Regions from separate parts of the Thaumasiovibrio subtropicus genome, predicted to be linked through region 2. Evidence: riboswitches for the same ligand, from Rfam matches in the RefSeq annotation. Region 2 holds a riboswitch; the other holds the start of a gene.

Region 1 (8,881 bases), on a different replicon from region 2:
TCGTCGCCGCTTACGAAGAGTATGAAGTAAGCTATCGAGTCGATGATATCGTCGTTCCTCAATTGATGGATGTCGTTGGATTTACTGCGACCACCACCATTCGGGTGCATGACATTGCTACGGTGGAAAATTGTGGCTCTGAGCCATCGAATGACCACTAATGTTGATGTTATCGTGCTGCTTGTCGCAGATGATGCTTTGATGTTGTTTACTTTTTAAGTGCGCCGAATAGACTGAATCGTTGACGCGCCTCTCTAATCTGAAGGTACTCCTTGAGTTCAATGCCGGCCGCGGCAAACAAGGGGGCAAGTTGTTTATAGTCTTTGCTTGTAATGATGCCGCTAGCGATGCGTTTCAGTCTATCTTCTTCTTGTTGTGTGGCTTTTTTAAAGCCGCACTCGACATGGCTAATTTCTTCATATTGGAGTTTTAGCTCGAGGTACTTTTGGGCTATTTGTTGAGGTGTCATCGTCTTTTCTCTTCGAGAATAATGTGTACGGAGGTTAGCACGCGCTTTAGTCTCGTGGCGACGGATGACAGGAGGGAATGGCAAAAGTGTCGATAAGACAAATCAAATCGTCGACTTAGAGACGACTCTCAGTTTTGGTTTAGCTACCGCTGATTTAGCCAATCCGCTTTGTAAAACTGTGTGGACCTTAGCTATGCTAACGGTGCTATAGACTGAGTGTATCATTGATTGCGTTCGAGATATTTTCATGGTTCTATCACTTCGAAAAGCATTAGCTTCCGATATTGATTTCTTGCAGCAATTGCGTGATGCCAGTATGCGCAAGTACCTGATTGATGCAGGTATGCCTACGTCTCGGGAAGCATACTTACAGCGCGTTCAGTACCAATTTGAACATGCGAAGGTTGTTGAGGTGAATGGTGAATCTGCGGGTTTGTTTAAAAGCTTGTTTGAGCCTAAGCAGCATCGTTGGTATCTCGTGCAGATTCAGATAATGCCGATTTATCAACGGGCAGGGATCGGGCGACAGCTGATTCAACAATTAATTGAACAAAGCCACCAGCAAAACTTTGATGTCGGGTTGAGTGTCATTAAAAGCAATCCGGCTAAGCGGTTGTATGAGCGTTTAGGTTTTGTGGTGGTAGATGAAAGCGACTGCGAGTTCGAGATGGTGAATTTTGCTGTCACTAAGTCAACACCGGTAAGCAACCTGAGTGAAAACAAGCGGTTCTAGGTCTATTCTCCTACTGTTACCTTTCTCAAATGTCGATATAGCTCGCAGTAATGCGCATTTCATCAATATTCTCTGTGGTTATTCATTGAAATTTCATCTTAGCCGCCGATAAGGAGGAACAGCAGCGCGAACTGAAGTGGTTAGCTGCGACAGTACTGAGAGAAAGGAAGTCTATGATGAAGAATTTGAGCATACGCATTAAGTACGCTTTGCCCACCGCAATACTAACACTCGCCCTTTTAGCCGTCGTGATTGCAGACAATATGCGCTTTAGTACCTTAGAGCAAAATATGAATCGCTATACGGAAGTCTATTTACCAGCGGTTTCTGCGGTATTGAATGGAGACAGAGATCTTTATCAAGTACGGGTCGCATTAGTGAAATATGTGAGCCATGACGCCAAGCATCGGCCACAATTGAAAGAGACGATTGCTGACAATGCCCAGCAAGCGAGTGATCGATTCATTTCATTTCGGCAGCTAATGCGTGACTACCCGGACATTCAACAATCAGCACAGGGCTTTGAGCAGGCGTTTTCGCGTTGGAATAATTCCGTAGATCAAGTGCTAACCTTGAGCAATGATGGCGATAAAGAGGGCGCGCTTGCCATTCTGGATGGGGAAGGGCTAGCGGCTTTTAGTGCGTTGCGTGATGTGTTTGACGTGTCGGGTGAGTTGGCAATGGGTAAAGCGACATTGTTGAAAGAGCAAGCCGCAGCGACGAATCAACAGCAAAAGACCATCGGCTGGGTTGTGTTGGTGTCGACATTGGCGATCTCGTTAATCGTGGCTTTTGTGAGTCAACGTATTTTGGTGACAAGGATTACTGAAGTAACAGAGCGGATAGAGGAGATCAGCTCGGATGAAGGCGATCTTACTGCGCAGATAAAGGTGTCAGAAAATGACGAAATTGGTGATCTAGCCAAAGCATTCAATCATTTTGTACAAGGGTTGGGTGAGGTTGTGCATCGCATCGATGCAGATGTCGATGCTTTACAGCGTAAAAGCGAAGTACTGGATGAGTCTGCGTTGAAGACGTCTCAAGTTGCCGTTTCACAGAGTACCTCTTCAGATACGATTTTGAGTGCTGTCCATCAAATGAGTTTGGCAACGAAAGAGATGGCCGATAATGCCAGCGAAGGCGCAGCATTGACGACAGAAGCTATCGCCCATGCGAATGAAGGCATCGGCTCATTGACTCAAGCGGTAGCGCGGATTGAAGAGCTTTATCAAACCATTGAGACGACATCTTCCGATGCGCGTCATCTCGCGGAAGAATCGACAAACATTGCCAGTGTGCTAGAGGTAATTCGTGGTATCGCGGAGCAAACTAACTTGCTTGCCCTTAATGCTGCGATTGAAGCAGCGCGCGCGGGTGAAAAAGGACGTGGTTTTGCGGTTGTCGCTGATGAAGTGCGTAATCTTGCGCAAAAGACGCAAGATTCGACGGATTCAATTGAAACCATGATCGCGACGATTCAGCAGTCGGTAACCAATGTGGTGAGTAAGATAGATGATGGCTTTGACAAGGTGTCTACCTCGGTCGAGTTGTCGAAGCAGACCGAAACGACCTTGATTGAAACCAGCGAGCTGCTAACAAAGGTCAATGATATGTCTATTCAAGCTGCTTCGGCGACGGAGCAACAGACCGCGGCCGCTGCCGATATTAAGGAGAACCTAGTGCAGTTGAACTCGCAGGTTCAGACCAATCGCAGCGTGGCTGAACATACCCATTTAACCGCGGAAGAGGTGCGTCAATTGGCGGCGAATATTGCGGGAGGCATCAGCCGTTTTAGTGCCGCTTAGCCGTTGTTTAACAGTGAGGTTCATCACAAGGCCGTTGTGATGAACCTCACAGGCGCGAACATTCGCGAAAATGGGCGTTTTTTCGCTGAGCAAGTCATCAAGAGGCTGCTGAGCATCATTTCTTTTCTTGTCTAAGTCGTTTAACGTGTCGCCTTGTTTTACTGGCATTGCTTCCTTGTCCAATTTCTTACTTTTCTGACGCCTTTTCTGAGTTGTTCAATGTGTTTAATCGCGTCCATTGGAAATAAGTCGCTGAAAAATGGCCGGGATGGTTTTGAATCCTGTTTCATTAAAGCTGGGCATCGCATTGTCGAGTCTTTTTACTCTTGCAACTGAGACAGTGTTGCACCCTTTTGTCCTTGATATCTCACGGTTAAGAAGCCACTTTTTTCGCATCTTGAAGAATGAAACACCCTGCTAAGTTGATGTTGGCTGACGCAATTAAGCAGTAAAGGGCGCTGTAATGAGTTCACATTGGGATCATCTATCTCCGTTTCATCTTCGATTTCTATTTCCATTCATCATTGTCACTATTTTGATCAATGCCTTGATGCTTGTGGTGCCAGTTTTCAGCCTTCAAGTCTTTGACCGTGTGTTGTCGAGTGAAAGTGTCGCCACCCTAAAAGCTTTGCTAGTGATTACACTCTTTCTTCTTTTAATCCAGGGGGTGTTAAGCGCGCTGCGCGACCATCTCGCGCAACGCAATGCACTGCGGTTTGAGGTCAATATGAGTGATGCGCTTTACCGAGAGATGCTAGGAACAGAAAAGCATAAGCGCGGGTTGTTGAATGACTTACATGAAACGCGATCAGTCTTAATGTCATCGGCATTTATTAGCGCGTTCGACCTACCGTTTGCCCCCGTGTTTTTAGTGATATTGCAGCTTCTCCACCCGGTATTAGGCGCCATCGGCTTGGTATCTGTGGTTGTCATTCTGGTTATGACTTTGCTTACCGCTTGGCTGCAGCGTGATCACCACCTCGCATTGCAGCTAAGCCAAGGTGAAGTGCGTCAATATCAAGAGGAGATGTTGGCACAAAGTGATAACGTCCGCGTGCAAGGCATGCGTGATGCAGTATTGGCAACGTGGCTAAGCAAATCGCAAATGACACTTTGGTATCTCGCGGCGTTATCTGCCAGTCACGCTAACATGCAAGCGTTTAATCGCGGGTTACGGATGGTAATGCAGGTCGTTGTGATGGCGGCAGGTGCACTATTGGTTATTCAAGGAGAGCTGGGCGCCGGCGGTATGATTGCGGCCTCTATCCTACTTGGGCGATTGTTACAGCCTTTTGAGCAACTCATTTCGGGGTATCGGAGTTTGCGGACAGGCTATAAGGCCTATTGTCGCGTCAAGGTTGGGTTTTTTACGCAATCCTCAGAAGCGGACAAGGTGATGATGCCCGATCCACAAGGGCAGTTAGTGTTAAATAAGGTGACTTGGCTGTGTGAGAAGAGCCAGCGCACCTTATTAAGCAATATTCAGTTTCGCTTAGAGGCGAGTCACTGTTTAGGTTTAGTTGGGCCCTCAGGTGCAGGGAAATCTTCGTTATGTGATTTAATTGCGGGTGTCACCCGAGCAACGCGAGGGGAAGTTCGTCTCGATGGCGGGCAAATTGAAAACTGGCCGGAGTCGCAGCGCACAACCGTCGTCGGCTATCTACCGCAACACATACAGTTTATTGCCGCTTCTATCGCTGACAATATTAGCCACCTTTCTCGAGGGAAAGGGGAGGATGTTCAGTTGATAGAGGCCGCTCAACGGGCTGGTGCGCATGAACTGATTTGTCAGTTGCCGCAGGGTTATGACACGGTGATTGGCGAAGGGGGGTATCCGTTATCCGGTGGACAAAGGCAGAAGATTGCACTGGCGCGCGCGATTTATTTTAAGCCTCGCTTGCTGATTTTAGATGAGCCTGATGCTTACCTTGACACAGACGGTGAAGCCCAGTTAGTGCAGCTTCTTTCTTGGTGTAAACAGCAAGGAATGACAGTTATCGTTGTGACGCACAAGTCAGCATTGTTGCGTCTTGCAGATTGGGCCATTTTGTTACAGCAAGGCCAAATTGCAAAAGCGGGCACAGTACAACATGTTTGTGGTCGCTTACAACCGCAAAGAGGCGGGTCTGTCAATTCGTCTAAGTCCTCTCAGCCTTCGCAAAACCAAGGAGCATGAGATGCTGCGTTTACTTACCTCACAGCTCTCGGCCGAGCAACGCGAATTAGGTGATGGGCGAGTGCTAATGTTGGGCCTAGGCCGATTGCAGGCGTCGTTATTGCTTTTTGTCTTATTACTTTTGATAGGCCTATTGGGGTGGGCAAACCTTGCAGTGATCGAAGCTGCGGCTGTTGCAAGGGGGAAAGTGACGGTTGAAAGCCGCCCTAAAACCATTCAGCACTTAGAAGGCGGGATTGTTCGCCAAATTTGGATTAATGATGGCCAGTATGTCGAAGCCGGGGATCGGCTTATCTCCTTAGAATCGGCTGCGGCTCGCTCTCAGTTGAATCGGATGGTGGCACGATGGCAAAGCCATCTCGCCAGAGCCAATCGTTTACAGGCTGAGTTGGCAGGAGCAGAAACCATTCTGTTTTCTGATGCGTTATTAAAGCAGCAAGCGGATGCGCGTGTTGCGGTACTCATGCAAACCCAGCAACAACTTATGATGCAACGAATGGCGCTGTTTAAAGGTGAGCGGGCCTTACTTGATCAAGAGGCCAGCAATCACCTCAGCCGTCAAAAGGCATTGCACAGCAAACTCGCTGCTGATCAAAAAAGTCTTCACTACTTGCAGCAGCAAATCGCGATGCATCTTACGTTACTGGCACAAGGTAGTACGTCGAAGTCACGTCTGCTTGATTTAAAGCGAGAAGCAGCGCGCTTAGCCTCGGTAATCGCAGAGACAAACACTGACATTGTCACCGCAGAGGGCGACTTGGCAGAAACCAAACTCCATCTCGCCAATATTCACCATGATCAAACGCAACGTATCGCAGAAGAAATGCAGCAGGTTGAAGCGGCGCTCTACGAATTGGAAGAGACGATGTTAGAGGCGGAAGACCGATTGAGCCGTATCGATATCGTTGCGCCGCAATCTGGCCGAGTTGCAGACCTTAAGGTGTTATCGTCTGGCGAAGTGATCGCGCCGGGGCAGCCCTTGTTACAGATTGTGCCACAGCAAGAAGCGTTTATCGTTGAAGCCTTTGCTTCCCCGCAAGATATTGATGTGATTCAACAAGGGATGAAAACGCGTGTCCGATTAACCGCATTAGATCAACGCACTGCCCTCCCCATTAACGGCGAAGTGATCCATGTCGCCGCCAACCAGACCGAACAAGATAACGAGCAAGCGGGCTATCTCATTAAGGTACGGCTTTTTAAGGAAGAGATTGATACAGAGGTTCATCGTGCTTTGTATCAAGGTATGCCAGCTGAAGTCATGGTGCTACTGGGTAATCGTACCCCAATGGACTACTTGCTCGACCCTCTCTATGTCACCGCTTACAAAGCGATGCGAGAGCACTAGGAAGAGTGAAGGCCAAACCCATCGCGAGGTGGGGACGGAAAACCACGGGTCTCAACGGGTGAGACAGCCGGGCTATCTCTTGTGACCATGAAAACTGAGGAAATACACATGGCTGCAGAAGACATCAAAGGCACAAACCAAGACGATCAACTGACTGGTACAAGTCAGGGCGAGTTTATTCACGGCTATGACGGTGACGACATCATCAATGCTGGTGGTGGAAATGATGAGATTCACGGCGGGAAAGGCGATGACGATATTCGTGCCGGGCGTGGCGACGACTTTATTGCGACTGGAAGAGGTTCTGATGAAGTGCGTGGTGGTGCTGGTAATGACATTATCGAGGCTTGGAATCACACGTTGGACGCGGGTGATGAGCCGGGCGAGTTTGATAATAGTTTAGGCATCGCGAAACAAAAAGATATTGAAGCGTTAGGCGGCATGTCGTGCATTGATGACGCGATTGCCGGGGGACGTGGTAGTGACTACATCGAAGGTGGTGCAGGCAACGATATCATATACGGTGGGGGCGGCCCTCAAACACTTGGCGAAAACTTATTCGTTAACGGTGATTTTGAAAACCGTGCAGCAACGGGGACAGTGTTTAACCCACATGGTCATCGATGGGCGACATATGATGAAATCGAAGGTTGGGCCGCGACTGACTTTGACGCCAGTACCGATGATGGGCTCATTGAACTGCAATATACCCGCGTTGGCGGCGCGCCAACGACGGGCGCGAATGCCGAACCGAGCAACACGGTACTGGAGTTAGATGCTCACCGCGACCCCGGCTCTGAAGGGGTTTCAAATGCGTCCGTAGGTCAAGCGATTACGGTCGAGAGTACCGGAAAGTACCGCTTTGAGTTTGACTATGCCGGGCGTAATCGAGGTAATCAAGAGAATGCTTCAGAAACCAGCGAGTTTTCGGTGATTGTGGATGGTGAAGTGATCATGACGTTCAATCCCGAAAACCAATGGTCGCACTTTGAAATCGATTTACAACTTGATGCAGGGACACATGAGATTGTTTTTCAAGCCGGAGGCGTTGAGGATACCTACGGTGCGCTGATTGATAACGTCAGCCTAAGAGAAGTCAAAAAGGACGATATTTTAATTGGCGACAATGGCCCGGATTCGGATCTCGCCCACAGTGCAGGTAACGATTTGATGCGCGGCGGTGATGGTGACGACGTGATGATTGGTGACCATTTTGACGCTTACAGTTACAACGAAAACAGGGGTGAGTTTGAGCTTGATTTTGCAAATGGGCAAGCGGCGGTGATGCCTGCTCAGAATACGGCGGGCAGTTTGCCAGTCTCGGTTACTACGGGTGAGCATAGTATGGGCGCACAGGTTGCCATTTCTCGACCCTATGACGGAGCGAGCGGTGACACAGAAATTGGGACGTGGACGGCATACCGTGATGGCGTCAAAGTCGCTGAAGGGACGTTTACCGCCGAGGATCTCGCGACAGGGATACAGCCGAGGGTCTCGCCCATCCTCGATGTCTTGGGCATGTTTGAGATTGGTCCGGAGCAAACGGGTTGGAAGGCCTTTGATGAATTGATCTTTGAACCCGCGGCAACAAATACCTTTGATGTAGTCAGTGTCGACACTATCTCATTGAGTGGAGATGGTAATGACATTATGTACGGTGGACGAGGCGATGACGTCGTGTTGGGAGGGGATAATCAACAAGCCGGTGAAATGATCCCCGAGTTTGTAGCGACTGAAGGTCAGTTTGATGTCAATGGGTTTCAAGGCCAAATGACCTTGGCCGTCAACGGGTCAGATGCATGGTATAACAATAGTTTAGGCTATTATCTGCTCGATGAAGAAGGCCAAGTCATGGAAGCAAACGTCGTGTGGAGTAATGTGAAAACCGCCACGGATGCGTTGACGTTAGATTTTGATTGTCATGACGTCGATCAGGTCGGGTTGTTTATTGTACCTAATGGAGGGCGGTTAGGTGTCGGAGAGGGAGCTGTGACGCTGGATGCCGAAACGGGATCATTGAGTTCGAATGGACAGACATTTACGGCGTTGCTCTCAGAGCCGAGCCATGTTCAGAATGTGGTTAATGGCAACCAAATCGTCCTGAATTGGAATGACAATACCAGTGGGGACCCGTTCCCGAATGACTACGACTTCAATGACGTGCAAACAACAGTGACCTTTGATTCCGTGTCTACACCCCAAGAAACGCTTTATGGTCGAAAAGGGGATGATTGGTTAGATGGTGGTGCCGGTGATGATTTGGTTGTGGGCAATCGCGGTGACGATACCCTGATTGGTGGCACGGGTAATGACACGTTAAAAGGCGGGTTAGGAAACGATTTGTTGGTTG
Region 2 (8,881 bases):
TCGTTTATCACACGACCAAAACCTTTGGTTTTTCGCCACCCTTCTATATTGAACTGAATCGCATTGCCTTGTTCAGCAATGACGGTAATTTTGGTTGCGGGATTGAGTAGGCCACCTTCTGTGGTTAGATTGGCGTCTTCATAAATGTTGAGGTGACGGACACTGTAGTAACTTTCACCCACGCTGTAGCGGGTGCTATGTGATTGCTGCACTAGTTCGCCTATCATACCGCCAGAGCTTTCCATCCCTTCCGGCAGCTTGTGAGCAATGCCTTTATGGCAATCGATACAGCTTTGGTCTCTTTCCGCGGCTTGCTCCATTTGAATGCGCGCGGTATCCGACATTTGGTCCCAATTCATACTGGCGTAACTGTGGCAATTTTTACACTCTAACGAACCGTTAGCCGAAAGGCGTTCCCATTCATGTTGGGCGAGTACTAAGCGGCGGTCTTCAAATTTTTCCACTGTGCTGATGCTGCCCGCAAACCAAGCGAAGACTTCTTTGCTGGCTTGTACTTTACGGGCGATTTTATCTGTCCAATTGTGCGGAACATGGCAATCGGGACAGGTGGCTCTGACACCAGAATGATTTGACCAGTGAACGGTTTGCTGCAATTCAGTGTATACAAGATCATTCTCAGGTTTGTTATGGCATGAGATGCAAAATTCTTCGGTATTGGTTGCTTCTAGCGCAGTATTAAAGCCGCCCCAGAAAATAATGCCGGCAACGAATCCGCCTAAGCAAAGCACGCCTAGGCTAATGCTTGTCGCAGGGCGTCGAAATGTCCGCCACATCGCGGAGAGAAGCTTTTTCATAGTGGCCTCGCTGATAAAAAAGCGTGGTTATAGAAAGTCAGTAAGCGTTTGAGATGGTTTGTTAGCCGTGGCCGGGCGGACCCCAGAAAAAGATCTGCATCATCCAGATGAAGAAGCCGTATCCGCCAACGATGATGACCGAAAGGATAGGGAAGAGAAAAATGACAATGAATAGAAAGGTTTTCCACTCATCACTGCGTTGCGACGTTGTTGTTGTATTGTTGTCCATGACATTGCCCACCTGAGTGCCATGAATGGAGTATAGACCCTGTACTTGGTCATGGCGGGCTGAAAAGTAAAAAGGCCGACTTTCAATAGAAAGTCAGCCTTCTCAGAATTTGTTGGCATTTAGCCTTATAAAGTCGTCATCCACCGAGCTTTGACAGGAGCTCTTGACGTCGGTCTTCGGTAACGACAGACCAATGTTTCCCTGTGATTGCGCCCTCCAATGCCCAAAGTAATTCGACGTTTAGCGATTCGCCTTGCGTGTCTTGCAGTTGTCTGAATGCCTGTAAAGCGCCTTTTTCTACGAGCTCTTCAACAGTGGTAATACCCGCTTTTTTCAGCATTCGTTCGTTTGCCAATCTCAGATTGGGTAAATCTTTGATTCGGTCAGGCAACTTCGCCTTTTTTGCCTCTTGATCCTTTTTATCCTCTTGCGCTGCGGTGAGTGCGAGGGATGCTTGAGAGATGATCTGATCTTCGTCATCCCACCAGGTGTCAGGTATTGCATAATACTTAGTGACAACCGGGAACCCACGCTTTTTGTAAACGTAAGGCTGGAATTGACTCTCCTTGAACTGACGCTCGTTACTGGCGTTAGCACGTAGGTGAAGTTTATCGTTTACAACAAGTGCGAACATGGTTTCGCCTAAGAAAAGGCCAAAACCGCCAAACATTGAACGCGACTTAATTGTCCCAAAACGACTGAGTAACTTTATTGAAGTTTTTAGTACTGGTTTGTCCATGCTACATCTCGGTGATTATGTGAATAGGTCACCACTAATCAGAGCTAGGAACCAAGAATAGACCAGCTGCAGTTCCTGAATGTCAACGCTCTGTCAACTTCCGTGTGTACAACTAGTTTTTCCATCGGCAACCCCGCTACCATTTACCAGATTCGTTAAAAATCTTGTATTTAGGCCGGAAGCTTTGCGTCCCAATCTTTCGAATGGTTTGCCCTGTTCGTGACAATATTTAGCTTATATCAATATAGGTTTTGATCTTCGTCCCAATAAAAACGTGATATTGGTACCATAATTTTGACGGGAAATTTGATAAGTGCAGAACAGAATATTGGCGTATTTGCATAAAAGGCAAAAAAATGCCCGCTTGTTCTCAAAGCAGGCATTTATAAAAAGATGATGAATTTATTTCATACGTTTTACAGACTTACGTACTACCAATTCGGGCTCCATGACGAATAATTGGCTATCGTGTTCTTTATCTTTAATTCTCGCCATCAGTAACTCGACTGCCTTTTTACCTAAACGGTGCTTAGGCTGGTGAATTGTCGTTAAAGGTGGTGAAAAGTAAGGAGATAAATCAATGTTGTCATAGCCAATCACCGAAATATCGTCTGGTACACTAATACCTGCCTGCTCAAACGTACTGATTAACGCCATCGCCATAATGTCATTGAAGCAGAAGATAGCAGTAGGGCGTTGATCCATTGCGATGAAATCTTGCGCCGCTTTCACTGCCGTTTCGCACTCAAAGTCGCCTTCGATAATCCAATCTTGATTGATAGGCAAGTTCGCCTCTTGCATCGCGGCACTGAATCCTTTCATGCGCTCGACACAGGTATTGCGCTGCAAATGGCCTGACACACAACCAATCTCTTGGTGGCCATTGTCGATGAAGTGACGCGTGGCGAGATACGCCCCTTTCTCTGCGTTATCGCGAATCTTATCTGTGGTAACAGATTCTGGTCCCCAGTCCATAATGACCATCGGTAGATCTTTTTGACGATTGAGAATGGCAAGTAGTTCGTCATCAAGATCTGAGCACATGACGAGAAGACCATCGACGCGTTTTTCAGCTAACATGCGTAGGTAATCACGCTGTTTGTTAAAGTTGCCTTCGGTATTACATAGAATCAGTGTGTAGCCGGCTTTGTAGCAATACTCTTCAACGCCGTGAACCACCTCGGCAAAGAAAGGGTTGTTAGATTTGGTTACTAACATGCCAATAGTGCGGGTAGAGTTACACTTCAAACTACGCGCAACGGCACTTGGCGCATAGTTGAGTTCGTCGATTGCTTCCCACACTTTTTTCTGCGTAGCTTCTGCGACGAATCGAGTTTTGTTGATTACGTGCGAGACAGTCGTCGTTGAGACGCCAGCCATGCGCGCAACATCTTTAATGGTTGCCATTTTTTTCTTCTAATATCGTATCTGCCAGCAGTACGCATCGCTGGCTATTATTGAGTGGTTGCGTGTAAACGGTCACAGCAACATTTCATTATGTAATCGCTTGCGTTCACATTCTACTGAGTAAGGACGATAGTGCAATCTTTATGAAATGATATACGGAATTTTAGCGCGACATTGTGATATCAGGGGTACCACTTGCGGCATTTCTCACCACTTGTCTACGTGTTTATCACTATTCAGCACTATGGGTTTACGAATTGCTTGGGTAGTTTATACGCTCGATGCAATCCCATCTCGAGTTACTGGCCGTATTTGCAGTCTGTGTCATTAAATAACATCATGGTGTAGTGTGGTGCCTTTGATACTGTTCAATACAGTAACTTAAGTCGTATATCAAAAAAGCTTGAAGCAGTTCTGCACTGGTTGCATAAAAACCAAAGCGGTCATTTTGACTAACGCGATCGACAAACTGGGGGACCCATTTGACGAGGTAACGCTGGATAATGTCGATTTGATCATTGAGGTGTCTCGCAATTTGCTGGTCGCTTTCATGTTTATTCATATTAATGATTAAGTTACCAACAAAGTCGAGAATAATCGCAATGTGATCTGCGGGTTCATTATGTTGCGCATCTAAACCGATTTGATGTTCTATCAGTAGTGCGCGAATTTCTTGTGCGGTTTCGCCGTGGGTTAATTTATCTTGGCTTAAATAGACTGAGGCATAAGGTATTGCACTGGCGCGATCACCTGTTAGAAATAAACTACAAAAATCTGCGGCAAGCTCTAATTGTACATCTTCTCGGGAATTTAACCGGGTGAGGGCATGAGAGAAATGTTCTGAGGCATCTTGTAGCTCTTCTGCTTCTGACAACTGCTGAATAAAAGCAAGAAACTGTGGACTCATATAATGCTGCAGTTGTTTCTCTGTTAGTTCAGTAAAAAACAAAGAAGAAAACCACCAGTACATTTGGGCACGGTTTTCATTAATCAATGGGTCGTTCATAGCCACATCTACACTCTGCATAACACACTGAAAGTATAGATGCTTTTTAAGGAGAGCAAAAAGAAGATGCTTATTTGAATATACTCAAGTCACCTCAAGATGCTTGTTCAGCGCGAGTTTCTAGGTTTGCCATCGCGGCACTGCTTTGAAGGTCTAGTCGACTACATCAAAAAGCAGTAACAAAGGTGGCGAGCCAAAAAACTCGCGCTTTGGGAAGCGACTAGCGCCCCGATTTCTGCGTTAAATGTGTTCGAAAGGGGAAAGCCATTCCGTTACCCCTTTGCCTTGAACTCGCCGCGTTAGTCTGCTTCCTGTTGCTTGCTTCTTAAGCTTTGCCTGTTGAGGCGGCGGTAGTTGATTACTGTCGTGCGTTTATCTGTCTCGCAAGCTCGAGCAATTTAGGCAGGCTAATGATGCTCTGCTTAGCGATATCACTTTGCTCATCAAGGACACATTCAAGAATTTCTTCTGTGGTGAGCGGGTTAGCCAGTACAACCCGGAATACCGTGGTGATGCGACGATCCCAGCGCGCGGGATTGATACGCGTACGAGAGACAAAAGACTTACCAGACTCACGTTGGCGCTTTTGAATGAACTTGGTTAGGTCATTGAGAAGCTCATGTAGGCGAGTCACTTCTTCTTGTGTCCCTTTATCCAGCGCGTGTTGCACCTCGACAGGGACATAGCGATAGGTCAGCAAGCAGAGTTCAGGTCGGGTAACGAGTTCAAACTCAGGACGGCTATCAATTAAGTGAGCAAAATTGTCCGCCATGGTGATACCACGGTCGATCAACATTTCGTAGCCTTGGCGGCTAATAACGTTAAGGCATGCAAAGAGCAGCATAGCCATCCCGCTTCGCGATCCTTCAAGGGTATGGCTACCGAGATCTTTAGAGCCTTTACGCAGAATATACTCGGCGTGATGCTCAATCGAAGCCATGGACGCCGGGTTTTTGAAAATCACCATACCGGCACCCATAGGGACATAAAGCTGTTTGTGAGCATCAATGGTGACGGAATCTGCGCGTTCAATGCCTTTTAACAGGTGGCGATGGTTGTCAGACATTAAGGTAGCGCCACCCCAAGCGGCATCAACGTGAAAATGGCAATCGTGCGCTTGCGCAATATCGGCGAGGGCGTCAAGTGGGTCTATGTTGCCCGTTTCTGTGGTGCCAGCAACCCCGACAATCGCAAAAGGCTTAATATTGTTGGCTTTGAGCTCCGCCAGTTTCTCATTCAGTGCGTCTAGGTCGATACGATTATCGTCATCGGTTTTGACAGGGATAAGGCTGCGACGGCCAATGCCGAGGACATCTGCCGCCTTTTTCAATGAATAGTGACCACGTTCAGAGACCAATACGGCGATATCGTCATAGCCATAGTGGCGCATGGCACGGAACAACCCTTCTTGAGCGACGCCTTGAAAATCGCCGTCAGCCTTTAAGAGGTTATTTCTTGCAACCCAGAGTGCGGTGATGTTCGCAATGGTACCACCAGAACAAAATGCGCCGAGTGAATGTTCCGCGCTGTGCATCCAAGTGTCGTAGAAGTCACTCTGTTGCTGATAGATCAGATTATGTAACATGCCTAACACTTGACGCTCTAGGGGCGTAAAGGCTTTCGAGGTCTCAATCTTCACCAAGTTCTGGTTGAGACCGATCATGATTTTAGATAACGGCATCAGGAAGTAGGGAAGGGCTGATGTCATGTGGCCGATAAAACTGGGCGCAGAGGTATGCACAGATTGCGCCACCAGTTTTTCTAGCAAAAATTCGGTGTGCTCTGAAACGTAGCTCGGGTGTTCAGGAATATCTGCACCACTGAAGTCTTTTTCGATCTCGGCGAGGGGCTTCTCTTTTGCGGCAATGTGGGTGCGCAGAAAGTCGTTAAGGTTCGCAGAGATTTGAGTCTCTATGGAACTGAGTGTTGAGCCCGGCGCTTCTGGTATGGTGAAAATGCGAAACAGATTTTCTAGCGTCGCTTCAGCAGGTTTTGTGAAAGTTGACATTTTTTGTCCAGCGTCCCTTTTGGCTTTATTTGTCGTTTTTCTTCTAAGTGCCAACGCAAATGGTGATTCAAAAAACAGAGGGTATCTGAATTATATGAGAAAAAAAACCGCTTTGACCGTAAGGAAAAGTAAGAAGCGAGTGCAATTGGTGATAAAACGGGCATTCACCATTATTTGATGTGGAAAGTGATGTTGGTTCAGCGAAAGGTAGGAAATATTTAATGACAAAGAGGTGACGCTGTCACCCCTTTATCGAACGGACTAGAAACGATAGTTCATGCCCACTGAAGTGAGTAGACTGTCTTCGTCGTAGAAATCGATATTCGAATCTGTCTCATTGTAGCCAATCAAACTGATCACCGACCAGTTCTTCCAACCGAGGGGCTCACGATACTCATAAGCGACGAAAATGCTGTAGTCGCTGTCATCGCGCGTTTTATTGTAAATAGGATGGGATTGATCAAACGAAGATGACCCAAAACCGAATGTGGTAACAATTGAGCTGCGGCGCGTGTTCAGAATGACCGATGCTTCCGCACCAATGCGCTGATAGGCCATGGCATCACCTTTAGCACCATAATCGAGATAATCGATCGCAGCGCGCAGAATCAAACCACGATTGACCATATAGGCATAACCGAGCTCGGAAAAGAGCACGTCTGCGTTGCGGTCTAATTGGGATTTGTTGATAGCCGCAAAGCTAGGGTCTGTGGTGCCGCTTTTTTCATTTTCAATCTCAATCTCACCCGCGGCGATTTCCCAACTAACGCCACTGCCTACGATATTGTTAGCCTGAAAGCGAAACGCTTTTGAGTTGGTATCTGAAATGACACGCGTTTGATTGGCGACATAGGGGTCCTGCCAAGTTTCACTGTCGACGATGCCGGGAATCACGCTAAAAGAGAGCTGTGTGCTGTTTGCTAGCCAATGACGATAGCCAAACTCAAGGTGTAAGCGACCAACCGCCACATCGGCGCGGCTTGCACCGAGAAAGAGTTGGCTCTGCTTATTGTTGAAGGTGTAATTGAGGTTGCCGAGTGGGGCAATGGTTGAATCAGACTCTTTTTCTCCCTTTTCATAGATACTGTCGGTGACAGCGCCGTCGTCCATGTTGAACTGTGAATGACCGGAGGTGTAAAACACACTGACACCTATATCGCCGGAAAAGCCATTGTCTTTCGGGGGCATCACATTTGCCGAGACCGAAGCGGAAGTTAAAAGTGTTGCGGTGATCAGTGTTGCCAGTGTGTTTCTTTGCATAGCGCCTACCGTAAGTTATTGTTGGCAGTTCATCTCCGCCAACTGAGTCATTTTTTCGTTATAGGACTTTAGCGGACCATCAATTTTGTCTGGGTGACTTAACAGGTCAGCAAAAGCACTGCGTAATTGGTAATTCTGTTTATGGGGTTTCGCTTGTCGCAGTTCATACATTGCTTTGGCATCATCAGAAAGTGCGTGTTGACTCTCAGAAAGTGCACGAATCTCGGCTTGGTCTAGTGTTAACCAAGACTCAACAGATAATGCTAACTGCAATTTTTCAGGTTCATTGCTGAGGTACCAATCGACTGCGGTGCGATTAAACAAGAAGTGAGTGCGACGGCCATTGAGGAACCATTCTGCTACATCGGTGAGCGATTCATCTTGTTCTACAGCAACGCTGACGAGGTCTTGATACCACTCAAGGCTTGCGTCTACGTAGTTGTGGTACATCTCACTTTGACACTCTTTTTCACCAGCCTTCACGGTTAAAGCAGTGAGTGCCAATGTTATTGCTAGGGTCATGCGCTTCATACTACTTCCTATATATTTCGTTGATATTGAAGATGAAGTTTACCCTGAAGAGTGTAACGCGAACGTTATGAAACTGAAAATCAATTATGCGTACATGATACCTTTTAAGAGGAAAAAAACAACACCCGAAGGTGCTGTTTTTCGTCTTTGGAACGGTTTGTCTTCGTTGGATGACTATTTACTGTTCATCGCACGGCGAATACACAGTGCTGCGCCACCCCAAGTACAACCGAAGCCAATGATCATCATTATAATTGCGCTTATGTCCATCTTAAGCCTCCGTGACGTCAGTAACTGGTTTGCTTGCTACATTGACAATAGCAGCGACAATAAACATGGCAGCGACCAGTCCCCAACCGAAGATATTTTGATCAAATTGTGGGTAACCGCCGTAGCCTTCTTTTAGCGTCGTCAACAGATTGTTACCCAAGATGATCGCCAGCAACACGGGGCTAATAAACTTCAGGCAGAAATCAAACCATTGACCAACAGAGAGCTCAGAAACACTGTTAGCGTGTGTGCGTAGTTCAGGTAGTTTGTTTACAACCCAGCCGATAAGGATAAGCTCAATCAAGCAGCTACCAAGCAGAGCAACGTTGTTCATGAAGTAGTCGACCAAGTCGAGTAGTAGTAGACCACCATTGGTCGCAAATGCCATTGAAAGTCCAGCACCGATACCACACACCAAGATAGCCGCCACTTTACGTGATAGTTTGGTCTTATCGATCACCGCAGAAGTCACCGCTTCAATGATAGAAATCATTGAGCTTAGGCCTGCGACAGTCAAAGCGAAGAAGAAGAGTGGGCCAAGAATGTGCGGCGCTGGTAACAAGTTAATTGCGGTTGGTAGTGTAACAAACGCTAGGCCAACACCGCTTTCAACTAC

What was found. Region 2 has a riboswitch for cyclic di-GMP ahead of TSUB_RS08360 (TfoX/Sxy family DNA transformation protein). Riboswitches for the same ligand answer to the same signal wherever they lie in the genome.
Region 1: linked by a shared signal. The riboswitch ahead of TSUB_RS19130 (calcium-binding protein) and the one ahead of TSUB_RS08360 (TfoX/Sxy family DNA transformation protein) in region 2 are both predicted to bind cyclic di-GMP.

What each region holds. Positions count from the first base shown of each region.
Region 1 is NZ_AP023055.1:616,443-625,323, forward strand. Features, by position in the region: gene TSUB_RS19100 (hypothetical protein) at 1-161, shown strand, start outside; gene TSUB_RS19105 (hypothetical protein) at 209-469, opposite strand; gene TSUB_RS19110 (GNAT family N-acetyltransferase) at 717-1,202, shown strand; gene TSUB_RS19115 (methyl-accepting chemotaxis protein) at 1,376-3,007, shown strand; gene TSUB_RS19120 (type I secretion system permease/ATPase) at 3,471-5,183, shown strand; gene TSUB_RS19125 (HlyD family type I secretion periplasmic adaptor subunit) at 5,185-6,531, shown strand; cyclic di-GMP riboswitch class I at 6,533-6,611, shown strand; gene TSUB_RS19130 (calcium-binding protein) at 6,640-8,881, shown strand, end outside.
Region 2 is NZ_AP023054.1:1,847,199-1,856,079, reverse strand. Features, by position in the region: gene torC (pentaheme c-type cytochrome TorC) at 1-815, opposite strand, end outside; gene torE (trimethylamine N-oxide reductase system protein TorE) at 877-1,044, opposite strand; gene TSUB_RS08360 (TfoX/Sxy family DNA transformation protein) at 1,181-1,783, opposite strand; cyclic di-GMP riboswitch class I at 1,907-2,006, opposite strand; gene purR (HTH-type transcriptional repressor PurR) at 2,186-3,190, opposite strand; gene torD (molecular chaperone TorD) at 3,528-4,184, opposite strand; gene panP (pyridoxal-dependent aspartate 1-decarboxylase PanP) at 4,555-6,204, opposite strand; gene TSUB_RS08340 (DUF2860 family protein) at 6,466-7,464, opposite strand; gene TSUB_RS08335 (hypothetical protein) at 7,480-7,995, opposite strand; gene TSUB_RS08330 (MetS family NSS transporter small subunit) at 8,170-8,265, opposite strand; gene TSUB_RS08325 (sodium-dependent transporter) at 8,267-8,881, opposite strand, start outside.